2 linked regions of the Rhizobium sp. SSA_523 genome follow. The protein of the gene in region 1 interacts with the protein of each later gene in a pairwise test. Links are inferred from orthologs where the notes say so. Each region holds a gene or a part of one and is shown in the gene's direction. Other genes may lie near its edges.

Evidence for each region. The genes of interacting proteins can lie anywhere in the genome.
Region 2: the proteins of tpiA (region 1) and pepT interact in binary tests that used the Escherichia coli proteins (3 or more experiments, as listed by UniProt). The link is inferred for Rhizobium sp. SSA_523 from one-to-one orthologs.

Annotation. Positions count from the first base shown.
Region 1 is NZ_CP129382.1:972,339-979,622, reverse strand. The notes cover bases 2,078-5,007. They hold tpiA (triose-phosphate isomerase), read left to right. Parts: upstream 2,078-3,122; coding sequence 3,123-3,893; downstream 3,894-5,007. Other genes in these bases: pyrG (CTP synthase), read left to right, coding at 4,544-5,007; secG (preprotein translocase subunit SecG), read left to right, coding at 4,010-4,408; QTJ18_RS13115 (alpha/beta hydrolase), read left to right, coding at 2,078-2,805. Also shown: parE (DNA topoisomerase IV subunit B), read right to left, coding at 1-1,709; more of QTJ18_RS13115, read left to right, coding at 1,921-2,077; more of pyrG, read left to right, coding at 5,008-6,172; QTJ18_RS13095 (hypothetical protein), read left to right, coding at 6,556-6,975; QTJ18_RS13090 (ParA family protein), read left to right, coding at 6,990-7,284. UniProt on the Escherichia coli protein: Involved in the gluconeogenesis. Catalyzes stereospecifically the conversion of dihydroxyacetone phosphate (DHAP) to D-glyceraldehyde-3-phosphate (G3P).
Region 2 is NZ_CP129382.1:728,211-735,408, reverse strand. What follows is about bases 1,906-4,749. They hold pepT (peptidase T), read left to right. Parts: upstream 1,906-2,627; coding sequence 2,628-3,872; downstream 3,873-4,749. Other genes in these bases: QTJ18_RS11800 (helicase HerA domain-containing protein), read right to left, coding at 3,985-4,749; QTJ18_RS11810 (TerC family protein), read left to right, coding at 1,906-2,501. Outside these bases: sthA (Si-specific NAD(P)(+) transhydrogenase), read left to right, coding at 1-323; rpsD (30S ribosomal protein S4), read right to left, coding at 415-1,032; more of QTJ18_RS11810, read left to right, coding at 1,479-1,905; more of QTJ18_RS11800, read right to left, coding at 4,750-5,511; QTJ18_RS11795 (LysE family translocator), read right to left, coding at 5,625-6,260; QTJ18_RS11790 (GNAT family N-acetyltransferase), read right to left, coding at 6,327-6,779; QTJ18_RS11785 (DUF1127 domain-containing protein), read right to left, coding at 6,874-7,113. UniProt on the Escherichia coli protein: Cleaves the N-terminal amino acid of tripeptides.

The DNA of each region.
Region 1 (7,284 bases):
TCCTCTTCCCGATATTTCGTCCGGGTCCCGCATCCCAGGGCCTGGACGAGATCGGCAATCTGCTGATTGGCGGAGAGCTTTTCACGGCTGGCACTGCCGACATTGAGGATCTTGCCGCGCAGGGGCAGGATGGCCTGATTGGTGCGGTTGCGGGCCTGCTTGGCGGATCCGCCGGCCGAATCGCCCTCGACGATGAAGAGCTCGGCACCTTCGGCCGTGTTCTGCGAGCAGTCGGCGAGCTTGCCGGGAAGCCGGAGCTTGCGCACCGCCGTCTTGCGGTTGACTTCCTTCTCCTTGCGCCGGCGCAGACGCTCCTCGGCCCGCTCGATCACCCAGTCCAGAAGCTTGGCCGCTTCGGCGGGGTTGCCGGCGAGATAGTGATCGAAGGGATCGCGCAGAGCGTTTTCGACGATGCGCTGTGCCTCGACCGTTGCCAGCTTGTCCTTCGTCTGGCCGACGAATTCCGGCTCGCGGATGAAGACCGACAACATGCCCACAGCCGAGATCATCACATCATCGGTGGTGATTTCCTTGGCCCGTTTGTTCTGTGTCAGCTCGGCATAATTCTTCAGCCCCTTCAGCAGCGCGATGCGCAGGCCGGCCTCGTGCGTGCCACCTTCCGGTGTCGGGATCGTGTTGCAGTAGGAATGGATCTGGGGATCGCCGCCATACCAGGTCACGGCCCATTCCAGCGCACCATGCCCGCCTGTCTTCTCCGTCTTGCCGGAGAAGATGTCGCGGGTGACGGTGAAATCCTTGCCGAGCGTCGCGGCCAGATAATCCTTCAGTCCGCCGGGGAAGTGGAAGACCGCCTTTTCGGGAATTTCCCCGCCGGCCGGTACGACGCCCGGGTCGCAGCTCCAGCGGATCTCGACACCGCCGAACAGATAGGCCTTGGAGCGCGCCATGCGGAAGATCCGGCCGGGTTCGAAGCGCGCATGCTCGCCAAAGATCTGCGGATCGGGGTGGAAGCGCACCCGCGTTCCGCGCCGATTATGGACCTCGCCCAGCTCCTCGAGCCCGCCCTGCGGGACGCCGCGCGAAAAGCGCTGGCGATAGAGCTTGCGATTGCGCGCGACCTCGACCTCCAGCAGATCGGACAGGGCGTTGACCACGGAAACGCCGACGCCGTGCAGGCCGCCGGAGGTCTCATAGGCCTTGCCGTCGAACTTGCCGCCGGCATGCAGCTTGGTCATGATGACTTCGAGCGTCGACTTGCCGGGAACCTGCGGATGGTTTTCGACGGGGATGCCGCGGCCGTTATCGGTCACGGTCAGGCAGCCCTCGGCATCCAGATGCACATCGATGAAATTGGCGTGTCCTGCCACTGCTTCGTCCATCGAATTGTCGATGACTTCCGCAAACAGGTGGTGGAGCGCCTTTTCATCCGTGCCGCCGATATACATGCCCGGCCGCATGCGCACCGGTTCCAGCCCTTCGAGAACGCGGATCGATGAGGCATTGTAGGAATCGCCGGTAGCGGGAGACGCCGGAAGAGACGCAAGGGGAGGCGACGCAGGGGAAGGAGCCGCGGGGGAAGGAGCCGCGGGGGAACGAGAGGCGGAGGCCTGCACAGGCTTGGGCTCCGCCGCGACATCGGCAAGCTTCTTGCCTAAAGCCGGCTTGGCAGCGGGCTTGGCTGCGGGCTTGGCGGCAGGCTCGGCGCCTTCGGCTGGAATGCGGGCGAAGAGATCGCTTGTGTCGTCCATGGGTTCCGTTCTGTTCGCATCTCGTGCGGCGCGCGCGGATCCGGCTCTGATCGGATTGCGGCCCGTATCGGCTATCGAATCGGTTGCGAGTGTGCCAGATATCCGGCTTTTTCGCGATGCCACAAGAGTGGCAGAGTTCAATGACGGGATTTGCGCCGCCAAAGCCTGCAAAGCAAGGCGACGCACCGGGAGTAACGGAATGATGGGCCGCATGTCCACAGATCATTTTCGCTGGCGGCACCTCTGTCTGCTTCTGGCCCTCGTTTCGGCCAGTCAGGCTGTCGCGCGCGACGGTCCGATCCGCCCTTTCAAGGACGAGCTGTTTTCCCGCCAGGCGGTGATCGAGAGCCGCGACGGCGGCGCCTTCCAGATCATCGACTATCAGGAGATGCGCGATATCAACGGCCGCGACGAGGAGCCGGAACGGCGCGTCAAATCCGCCTATGTCGATACCGGCGTCCGCCGCTCCCAGACCAATGAAACGCTGGCGCTTGCCGCAAGCCGCCTGGATGTGGCACGGGTCGGGCCGCTGCGCGATGCGGGCTTCACGGTCATCTTCATCCACGGGCGCGGCGGCGACCGGCGGCTGGGCGTCAACGACTTCACCTTCGGCGGCAATTTCAATCGGCTGAAAAATCTCGTTTTGCGCAATGGCGGCGTCTATTACGCGCCCTCGGTGAAAACCTTCGATCCCAATGGCGCCGCCGATATTGCGGCCCTGGTGCGCCATGTCTTCGAATTGTCGAAGGGGCGGCCGGTGGTTCTGGCCTGCGCCTCGATGGGCGGCTTCATCTGCCAGAGCATCAGCCGCGACAAGGAGGCGGTGCGCTATCTCAAGGGACTGGTGATGATGGGCGGCCCGCCGGATCCCGGCTTCCTCACCACGCCGGCGGCGCGGCTGAAACTGCCGGTTTTCCTGGCGCATGGCAGCAATGACTCGGTCTATCCGGCACAGAACCAGGTGGCGCTTTACGAGAAGATGCGCGCGCGCAACTATCCGGCTCAGCTGCGCCTGTTCAATACGGGCGGCCACGGCACCCCGATCCGGATGAGCGACTGGCGCGAGATCCTGAACTTTCTTCTGGCGTCCCCTTAGGCTCTGGACGAGCCTCCACAGGCGGGGGATCAACCGCAAACGGCATCGCCGCGGGCGTTAACCACGCTTTTGAACCATGGCCGCGGTTTTTCATATTATTTAGTCGTGTTAGTGGTTAATACCGAAACAGATTGGCAGGACGCGGCGCCGGCAGACGAGCAGGAGATACCGGGATGGGGCGGTTTGACCGGACCTGACCGCGCCCTGCGGCTGCGTAAAGCGCGAACGATAAAGCGTGCTAGACTCGTGCTGACATTGCTCCAGGCCTGCAATCGTTATGCGCGACAAGGCATGGACAGGAAAGGATACAGACGCACATGACGCCCGATGTTCGCCCGCTTGTTGCGGGAAACTGGAAGATGAACGGCACGCGAGCCGCACTGGATCAGATCAAGGCCATGGCCGCAGGCGTCGATGGGCCTCTGGCCGAGAAAGTGGATGCGCTGATCTGCCCGCCGGCAACCCTGCTTTACGTGGCCACGGCGCTCTCCACCGACAGCCCGCTGATGATCGGCGCCCAGGATTGCCACCAGAACGCCGCCGGCGCCCATACGGGCGACATCTCCGCCGACATGATCGCGGATTGCTTCGGCACGCATGTCATCGTCGGCCATTCCGAGCGGCGCAGCGATCATGCGGAAACCGATCATCTCGTGCGGGCCAAGGCGCAGGCCGCCCATGCCGCGGATTTGACGGCGATCATCTGCATCGGCGAGACGGCCGAGGAACGCAAGAGCGGCCAGACGCTCGACATTCTCAAGCGGCAACTGGCGCTGTCCGTGCCGGATGGCGCAACGGCCGAGGACACCGTCATCGCCTATGAGCCCGTCTGGGCGATCGGCACGGGTCTGACGCCCACCGTCGAGGATATCGAGGCAGCCCATGCCTTCATGCGTGCCGAGCTGGCAAGCCGCTTCCAGGCGGCCGGCCGGACCATGCGCATCCTCTATGGCGGGTCCGTCAAGCCCGGCAATGCGCGGGAATTGATGGCGGTCGAGAATGTCGACGGTGCGCTGGTCGGTGGTGCCAGCTTGAAAGCGTCCGACTTCCTCGCCATCTATAATGCCTATGAAGCGCTGACCGCCTGAGCATGCCTGGCGGCGCATTTGCGTTTTTGCCTCTTTCAATGCTGGTCAGGCTCGGGTAAAGAGCCGGCCAGATCTCGAATGTATGCCGCCGGCTGGGCGCGCAGGACTGGACTGATATGCAGACCGTATTGATCGTAATTCATCTCATGATCGTGCTCGCTCTGGTGGGCGTGGTGCTGATCCAGCGCTCGGAAGGCGGCGGACTTGGTATCGGCGGCGGATCCGGCTTCATGTCGGCGCGCGGAACGGCCAATGCCCTGACGCGCACGACGGCCATTCTGGCGACCTTGTTCTTCATCACCTCGCTGGCCCTTGGCATTCTGTCGCGCTACGAGTCCCGCCCGACCGATATTCTCGACCGCATTCCCGCGACGCAGCAGGGAAGCGGCAACGGCATTCTGGACCAACTGGGTCCGGCCCCGACAGGTCAGGCACCAGCAGGTCAGGCACCGGCAAACGGTGCCACTGCTCCGGCGGCTCCGGCCGATCCGGCCGCCGTACCCACCGGCCAATAAGCGCCGGTCAAAGCTCAACCTCCGGCAGGCCCAAAGCCTGCCGGTTTTCTTTTGTCCAGATTTCAACAGCTTTTACCGTCCGATGGCATTTTTCGGCTGGTGGAATCGTTCGTGAAAAGGTATCCGGTGACTCCCATGGCGCGATATGTATTCATCACTGGCGGCGTGGTTTCTTCCCTCGGTAAAGGAATTGCGGCTGCAGCCCTCGGAGCCTTGTTACAGGCCCGCGGTTACCGGGTTCGTCTTCGTAAGCTCGATCCCTATCTCAACGTTGACCCGGGCACCATGAGCCCGACTCAGCACGGCGAAGTCTTCGTGACCGATGATGGCGCGGAGACCGATCTCGATCTTGGTCATTACGAGCGTTTCACGGGACGTTCGGCCACCAAGACCGACAACATCACCACCGGCCGCATCTACAAGAACATTATCGACAAGGAACGGCGCGGAGACTATCTCGGCGCAACGGTGCAGGTCATTCCGCATGTCACGAACGAGATCAAGGATTTCGTCGTGGAGGGCAATGACGACTATGATTTCGTCATCTGCGAGATCGGCGGCACGGTGGGCGACATCGAGGCCATGCCCTTTGTCGAGGCGATCCGCCAGCTTGGCAACGAATTGCCGCGCGGCGCCGCTGTCTATCTTCACCTGACTTTGATGCCCTATATTCCGGCGGCGGGCGAACTCAAGACGAAGCCGACCCAGCATTCGGTCAAGGAACTGCAGGCGCTCGGTATTGCGCCGGACATTCTCCTCGTCCGTGCCGATCGCGAAATACCGGAAGCGGAGCGCCGCAAGCTCTCGCTGTTCTGCAATGTGCGTCCTTCCGCCGTCATCCAGGCTCTGGATGTGGCGAATATCTACGACGTGCCGATGGCTTACCACAAGGAAGGGCTCGATTCGGAAGTGCTTGCCGCCTTCGGGATCGAACCGGCGCCCAAGCCGCGTCTGGAGGCCTGGGAAGAGGTCTGCAACCGCATCCGCACGCCGGAAGGCGAGGTTACCATTGCCGTTGTCGGCAAATATACCGGCTTGAAGGATGCTTATAAGTCGCTGATCGAAGCCCTGCATCACGGCGGCATCGCCAATCAGGTCAAGGTCAAGCTGGAATGGATCGAGTCCGAAGTCTTCGAAAAGGAAGATCCGGCGCCCTATCTCGAAAAGGTCCACGGGATCCTGGTTCCCGGCGGCTTCGGCGAGCGCGGCGCGCAGGGCAAGATCAATGCCGCCCGTTTCGCGCGTGAACGCAAGGTGCCTTATTTCGGCATCTGTTTCGGCATGCAGATGGCCGTTCTGGAAGCAGCCCGCAATCTGGCCGGCATCGAGGATGCGTCCTCGACGGAGTTCGGCCCGTCCAAGGAACCCGTCGTGGGCCTGATGACGGAATGGGTGAAGGGCAACGAGTTGCAGAAACGCTCTGCAGCGGGCGACCTGGGCGGCACCATGCGGCTCGGAGCCTATAAGGCGGCCCTGAAGCGGGAAACCAAGATTGCCGATATCTATGGCTCGACGGATATTTCCGAGCGCCATCGCCATCGCTACGAGGTGAATGTCCAGTACAAGGATCGGCTGGAAAGCTGTGGCCTGGTCTTCTCCGGCATGTCGCCGGACGGGCTGCTGCCGGAGACGGTCGAATATCCGGACCATCCCTGGTTCATCGGCGTGCAATATCACCCGGAACTGAAGAGCCGTCCGCTCGATCCCCATCCGCTCTTCGCAAGCTTCATCGAGGCAGCATTGGAACAGAGCCGTCTCGTCTGACGCCACCAAGGCGACAGGTTGATCCTGAAATCTGCCCGGACCTCTCTCAGGAGGCCCGGGCAGATTGCGTTTCGGCGCCCGTGCGGCGGCACCATCACCGGATCATTGCGGCGTCAAATTGCGGCGCCAGCGAGACATCCGGACATCAAGGTGATTCGCGACACAATCTCTCGACAACCGCTTATCCGGCGAAAGACTTTTCGCCTTGCGGCTCGATTCGTATCAGGGCGACAGGGTGGTGCTTGCAAAATCAACAGGATAGACGACACGTGCAGCTTTTATAATATACATTCTCATAGTCTTTTAGGACTATGCTTACCGCCGTTGAATGTGACAGAATTATTACATAGATTTCAGTTAGACATTAGGAGAGGGCGGACAATATGAGTAAAAAACACAGGAATTTATACTCCATCATTCTTGAAGGCATCAGGCAGAACCTGAGTGACGACGATCTTCAGCGCCATATCGAGGAGAATGGCGACACGTCCGGCAGCAAAGCCAGCAGCAAGCGGATCGTCAAGGCGGCGCTTTTGGGTTTTTCGGACGAGGATCTCGTCGATGCCGAGATGATTGCACGTCTGGCGGCTTTGGCGGCGCGGCATCGCAGCCTCGCTCTTGCCGATCGCCAGAAGCGCCCGGCTCTCGCTAAAGCTCCTCTTCTGGAAAACTCCGTCGATGCCGCGCCTGCCGGTGACGGCATTGCCGAAGTCGCGGCGACGAGACGGCCTCGCACCGCTGCTGCGGCCGGCGCCGCACGTGCCGTCCGCGCAAGATCCCGCCGATCGCCTGTCCTCAGTTGAGTGAATGCCAGCCAATGAAAATCATCAGTTTTGGCAATGCCAAGGGCGGTTCGGGCAAGACGACCAGCGCCGCCCTGTTGTGCTCGGGCCTCTGCGCGCGGGGATACCGGGTGACGCTGCTCGATTGCGATCCTCTATTCCCGCTCTATGACTGGGCCGTCGGCGCGGTATCACGTCACGCCACGGCGCTGCGCGTATCGGATGCCAGGCGCATGGCAGCGCAGATCAAGGCGCAGCGCTCCCAGGTCGATTACCTGATCATCGACCTTTCCGGCGCCTCGAGCATCATGAACGCGCTGTCCTTCGCCA
Region 2 (7,198 bases), 240 kb from region 1 along the record:
CCGGGCTCCTGAAGATGATCTTCTCGCTGAAGACCCGGCGGCTTCTCGGCGTCCATATCGTCGGCGAGGGCGCGACCGAGCTCGTGCATATCGGTCAGGCCGTCCTGAACCTGAAAGGCACGGTCGAATATTTCGTGGAAAATACGTTCAACTATCCGACGCTTGCCGAAGCCTACAAGATCGCCGGCCTGGATGCCTGGAACCGGATGGGAGAAGGACCGAAGGAAGCGCCGGTGGCGACCGCGCAATCGACCGATCCCGCAACCGCCTCCGTATCGCCCATGCCGGTGAGCGAACCCAAGCGCAAGGCCGCCTCGAGCTGAGGCGGCCGGCACCGGCGAGACGATCTTCAGACAAGAAAAAGGCGGCTCGAAAGCCGCCTTTTCTGTGCTTGGGTCGATTGGCCGAAACCGATCAACGCGAATAGAATTCGACGACCAGGTTCGGTTCCATGATGACCGGATAAGGAACGTCGGACAGCGTGGGCACGCGAACGAAGGTTGCGACCATCTTGTTGTGATCGGCGTCGATGTAATCGGGAACGTCACGCTCGGCGAGCTGAACCGCTTCCAGAACGGTGACGAGCTGCTTGGACTTCTGACGCACTTCGATCACGTCGCCAGCTTTGCAGCGGTACGAACCGATATTGACGCGAACGCCGTTGACGGTCACGTGGCCGTGGTTGACGAACTGACGGGCAGCCCAGACAGTCGGCACGAACTTGGCGCGATAGACGATGGCGTCCAGGCGCGACTCGAGCAGGCCGATCAGGTTTTCGCCGGTATCGCCCTTGCGACGGTTGGCCTCGTCATAGATCGCGCGGAACTGCTTCTCGCGGATATCGCCGTAATAGCCCTTCAGCTTCTGCTTGGCGCGCAGCTGAACACCGAAGTCGGACAGCTTGCCCTTGCGGCGCTGGCCGTGCTGGCCGGGGCCGTATTCACGACGGTTGACCGGGGACTTCGGACGGCCCCAGATGTTTTCGCCCATTCGGCGATCGATTTTGTACTTGGACGACGCGCGCTTGCTCATCGTATTTCCCTTCATAGGTTTGCACCGGTCTGTTGCCAGACCGGATCAAGGAAACACGCCCTCCTAAGAGTGGCCGTTGCCGGCCTCTCTGACAGGTTTCTCACGGAGCGTCCGGAGACAACCACGGGACATGTCAAATGAAACACCGGGCGTTACCACCCGGCGTTGGCGCGGTCTTTAGGGGGAAGTCATCGAATTGTCAACAACAGCCGGGTGTTTCCACTATCGCGGGTCACTATCGCGGGCAACTATCGCAGGGCTGGCCGGTCGCACCGCCTTATCCACCGGCGCCATCATTAAATTTTGTTCATGTGGCTCTTGAAAGCGGAAATTCCGCCTCCCACCTCATGACCCAGCACCGGGCCCCTCTGACGTGTATCGCCGGATCGACCGTGATGTCGGTGCTTTTCCCAGTCAACCTGGATCCGGCATCGGAAGACCCCGTCATGGACTTTCTCTTTGTCGATCTGCTCGGCAAGCCACTCTGGATGTGGCTGACCTTCATTGCCGTCGTCCTCTTCCTTCTTGCCCTCGACCTCGGCGTTCTCCACAAGAACAGCCGTGAAATAGGAATCAAGGAAAGTTTTGCGCTTTCCGGCTTCTACATTGCATTGGGCCTCGCCTTCGGCGGCTGGATCTGGTTCCAGAGCGGCGAACAGGCCGGGCTTGAATATCTGACCGGCTTCGTGGTCGAAAAAAGCCTCGCGATGGACAATATCTTCGTCATCGCGATGATCTTCTCCTACTTCTCCATTCCGCGCATCTACCAGCACCGGGTGCTTCTCTGGGGTATCCTGGGCGTGATCGTGCTGCGCGGCATCATGATTGCCGCGGGCGCCGCGATCGTTGAAAACTACAACTGGGTTCTGTATATCTTTGCCGCCTTCCTGATCATCACCGGCATCAAGATGCTGCTGACCGCCGACCAGGAATATGATGTCGCCTCCAATCCGGTCCTGAAATTCCTGCGCCGCAAACTGCCGGTAACGGATGGCCTGCGCGGCGATCATTTCATCGTGCGGGAAACGGACGGGACGACCGGCCGGCTGAAGACCTTCATCACGCCGCTCTTCCTCGCGCTGGTCATGGTGGAACTGGCCGACGTCATCTTCGCCGTCGATTCGATCCCCGCCATCTTCGCCATCACCACCGACCCCTATATCGTCTACACCTCCAACATCTTCGCCATCCTCGGGCTGCGTGCGCTGTATTTCGCCCTCTCGGCGCTCATTCACCGCTTCGCCTACCTGAAATATGCGCTGTCGGTCGTCCTCATCTTCATCGGCTCGAAGATCTTCCTTGCCGATATGCTGGGACTGGCCAAGATCCCGCCTGTGGTCTCGCTGACGGTGACGCTCGGCATTCTTGCCGCCGGCATTCTCGGCTCGCTCTGGGCGACCCGCAACGACCGGCCGCAGGTCGAGAAGCCGGAGGCGAACAAGCTGGAACTGGAAAAACCTGCCGAGTGAGCAGGCCAATCCTTCAATCCGACCGCGCCGGCGCTCGCTCCGGCGCGGTTCCCATCGAACCGCTTCCGTTCTGCGCGCAGCAGGCTAAGATCGCCGCAGCCTTCCAGCAGAATCGGATCCTTGCTCATGTCTCTTCCCGCCGATACCGTTCTCGACCGCTTCCTCCGCTATGTCGTCATCGACACGCAGTCGGATCCCACCTCCTCTGCCCAGCCATCGACGGAAAAGCAGAAGACCCTCGGACGTATCCTGGAGCAGGAGTTGAAGGAGCTCGGCCTGCAGGATGCTCACCTGGACGAGCACGGCAATGTCTATGCTACCATTCCGGCCACGAGTGCCAAACCCGTGCCGGCCATCTGCTTCTGCTCGCATATGGATACGGCGCCGGACTTTTCCGGCACCGGCGTCAAGCCGCAGATCGTGCGCAATTATCAAGGCGGCGATATCCGGCTTATCGGCGACGAAAGCCGGGTGATCCGCGTTGAAGAACATCCCGAACTCAAGAACCAGCTCGGCCACGACATCGTGACGACGGACGGCACGACCCTGCTCGGAGCCGACGACAAGGCGGGCGTGGCGGAGATCATGACGGCGGCGCAGTATCTCGTCAGCCATCCGGACATTGCCCACGGACCGGTGAAGATCCTCTTCACCACGGATGAGGAAATCGGCCGCGGCGCAGACAAGGTCGACCTGAAGAAGCTGGGTGCAGCCTTCGGCTATACGCTTGACGGTTCGACCATCGGCGAAATCGAGAACGAGACCTTCTCCGCCGATGGCGTGACGATCGCCATCAAGGGCGTCGCGATCCATCCCGGCACGGCCAAGGACAAGATGGAGAATGCCATCAAGATCGCCGCCGATATCATTGCGCGCCTGCCGAAGGACAAGGCGCCGGAAACGACGGAGGGGATGCAGGGCTTCATCCATCCGGTCGGCATCAGCGGCGCCATGGAGAGCGCCGAGCTCAACTTCATCATCCGCGATTTCACTGAAGAAGGTCTGATCGAGAAAGAAGAGCTGTTGAAGTCGATCGCCGCGGATGCGCTGAAGGCCTATCCCGGCTCCAGCCACACCTTCACGGTCAAGCAGCAGTATCGCAACATGAAGATCGTGCTCGACCGCCACCCCGAGGTGATGGAAAACCTCATCGAGGCGACGCGGCGCATCGGCCTCGAGCCGAAGATCACCAGCGTTCGCGGTGGCACCGACGGGTCGCGCCTGTCCTTCATGGGCCTGCCCTGCCCCAATATCTTCACCGGCGGCCATGCCTATCACTCACCGCTGGAATGGGTGGGCGTTCAGGACATGGAGACCTCGGTCAAAGCGATCGTCGAACTGGTCAAGGTCTGGGAAGAAAGGGCGGCGTGAGCGGCAGACGCGTCCTTCGCCCTGCTCGGCGCACCTCTTCCTGCGGGGAGATGGTGCCCAAGGGGCGCGGGTGAAAGCCGAAGCCGCAGCCGCAGCCGCAGCCGATTGGCAATCACTCCGCCGCGAACCGATCCAGCCGCACCGGCTCGTCATCGGTTGCATCGGCGGCACCCGGCGCCGTCTGCACGTCAAGATCGGGAAAGGCGACGATGCGCTTGCCGGAAAAATCCAAATGCACGACGATCAGGTTCTGCTCCTCGAAGTAGCCGAGAAGCCGGCGGGCGCGCCGGGTCGAATGCGTGCCATAGGCTTTGGCGATGCGCATGTCCGAAGGGCACGGCTCGCCGGTCAGGGCGGCCTTCGCCATCAGCAGGAACACGCCCTGCAGGTCGTCCGAGACACGGCCGGAAAGATCCAGCGCCGTCTGCCAGCCCGGGGATGCGGCCGTATCCTCGTCCACCCCTGCCCGCGAAATCGCGACGCGCCGGCGAAATTCCGGCATGGACATAGGCTGGCCCGGGATACGGCGCATGCGGGCGCGCACCAGGAAATCCTGATAGAGCACGGCATCGGTGCGATAGGCCGCCTGGGGATCGTCGATGATCTCGGAGAGAACGGCCGAGACGCGCTCCTCCCGCTCCTCCGGCGAAAGCTCCGGCTGCTGGGGACGGCTCGTCTCCTGCGGAGCAACGCTCATGGCAGGCGTCGAGCGCGACAGTTCCGCCAGGATATCGGTCGTCGGGCGCGGTGCCGGCGGGGCGCGGCGCACGATTGGCCGGGTGAACTCCTCCGGATCGGGCGTGAAGATCAGATCCTCGACATCCTGCGGCGCATCCGGCAGCGGCATCAGCTTGGGCGAGGACGAGCGTGCCGAGGTCTCCACATGGCCAATGACGATCGGCAGCGGACGACGCGACAGGGCCGGGCCTAGCGCCACGAAATTGCCGCGCTTCAAATCGCGGAACATTTCCGCCTGGCGGCGGTCCATGCCAAGCAGATCGGCGGCGCGCGCCATGTCGATATCGAGAAAGGTGCGGCCCATCAGGAAGTTGGAGGCTTCCGCCGCGACGTTCTTGGCAAGCTTTGCCAGGCGCTGCGTGGCAATGACGCCCGCCAGCCCGCGCTTTCGCCCGCGGCACATCAGATTGGTCATGGCGCCGAGCGACAATTTGCGGGCCTCTTCCGAAACATCGCCGCCAACAGAGGGTGCAAACATCTGCGCCTCGTCGACCACGACCAGAACCGGGAACCAATATTCGCGATCCGCATCGAACAGGCCGTTCAGGAAGATGCCGGCGGCGCGCATCTGCTCTTCCAGATCCAGCCCCTCCAGCGACAGGACGCAGGACACCCGGTGCTGGCGGATGCGGGTTGCGATCCCGATCAGTTCGGCCTCCGAGCGCTCGCCATCGACGACCACATGGCCGTATTTATCCGCAAGCGTGACGAAATCGCCTTCGGGATCGATGATCACCTGCTGGACCCATTGGGCCGACTGCTCCAGAAGGCGCCGCAGCAAATGCGATTTTCCGGAGCCCGAATTGCCCTGGACCAGGAGACGGGTGGCCAGAAGCTCCTCGATATCGAGCTTGGCCGGCTGCCCGCCGGACACAGTTCCCATATCGATGCCTACCTGCACTGCACTCAACCTCACATGCGACTGGAATGACGAGGGCTGCACGCCTCTCTGCCCCTGCCTTAGCAGATCGTTCGCGATTCTGCCTGCCCCAAAGCAGCGTGATCAACAGGCAATCATCCGGTGGCGCGGCGATAACCGGCGGCCAGCAATCCTGCGCCGATCATCAGCGAGCCGCCGGTGCGATTGACGATGCGGCGAATATCGGGCCGGCCGATCGTCTGCCGCGCCATGGAGGCGAGCAGGCCATAGAGAGCCGCGTTCAGCGTCGCAAGCACCAGAAATGTCGCCTCCATGATGACCATCTGCAGCGGCAGCGGATGCGCAAGATCGAAGAACTGCGGCAGGAAGGCGACGAAGAAGACGATGCTCTTCGGGTTCAGCGCGGTCACCACATAGGTATGCAGGAAAATGCGCGAGGCCGGTTCACGCGTCTGCGCCGTCGCCTCCGATTCGTGTGCCGCGCTGACCGGAGCGCGCCAGAGCTTGACGCCGAGATAGACGAGATAGGCGGCGCCGATCCATTTCAGCACCGTGAACGCAAAGGCCGAGGCCGAAAGCAGCGCGCCGAGCCCGAGCAGGGATGCCGTCATGGCGGTGAAATCGCCAAGCGCGACACCGGCAACCGTTGCCGCCGCGACCTTGCGTCCATGCGACAGCGCGTAGGAGATGACCAGCAGGATGGTCGGACCGGGAATGGCAAGCATCACGGCAGACGCGGCCACAAAGGCCAGCCAGTTTTCAATCGGCATCGGCATCCTCCCTTTCTTGTGAGTACCCCGAGGAAGCCATGGATGAAGCGGCTTGGCAAGGCAAGTTTACGCTGTCGCCAGCCAGCGATAGCGCACATCCGGCTCGCCCTCGTCATTGCCCTGCCCGTCGGTCTCTTCCACGGACACAAAGCCGCGCTTTTCATAGAAGCGGCGCGCCGCTTGATTGGCCTGGAATGTCCAGAGATCGAGGCTCTCCCGCCCCTCTTTCGCGGCTGCCAGCAGAGCCGATCCGATTCCCCGCCCCTGGGCCGTGGGCAAGACATAGAGCTGTTCGATCCAGCCTTTCCGATACGCTACCACGCCGAGCAGATGCCCCTCACCATAGGCGCCGCAGACAGAGCAGTTCATCAGGAGGTGATCTCGCCAGAAGGCGTGATCTTCCTGCGGCGTATGAAGATCGGCAAGCCATGGCAGTCGCTCGTTAAGTGAGGAACGGTGCACACGGGCCGCCTCGGCCGCATCATCCGGACCAAGCTGTCGCAACGTGCAAATGGTCATGGCTTCTGTGACAAAAAAGAGCCAACCCTCCCGCCGCGCTACGACGGGAGGGATGGCGGTCGATCAGGAAGCCTCCCTTAGGGAGGCGCGCGGGTCACAGGCGAAATCCCAGCCAGTAGACCATCGGCTCCTTGATCATCCGATACTCCCGCGACAGCTCGTTGTCGGGCACGCCGATATCGAGCAGCATGCGGTCGGAGAAGTGGCGCAGATCGTTTCGCCGCCGGCGCTCCTTCCAGACCGCGGCGAGAAGCGCCCGCGCCACGCGCCAGAAACCATATTCCCGATGCAGGTCGCCGATTGCTGCAGCAACCCCTAATTGAAATTTGGACATGAGTCTTCCGTCTCGCGGCTTCCCAGCAGCGAGTCCTTTACGGGTGTGGAAAAACGCGCGGAAAGCCATGGCGACGTCACAGGAA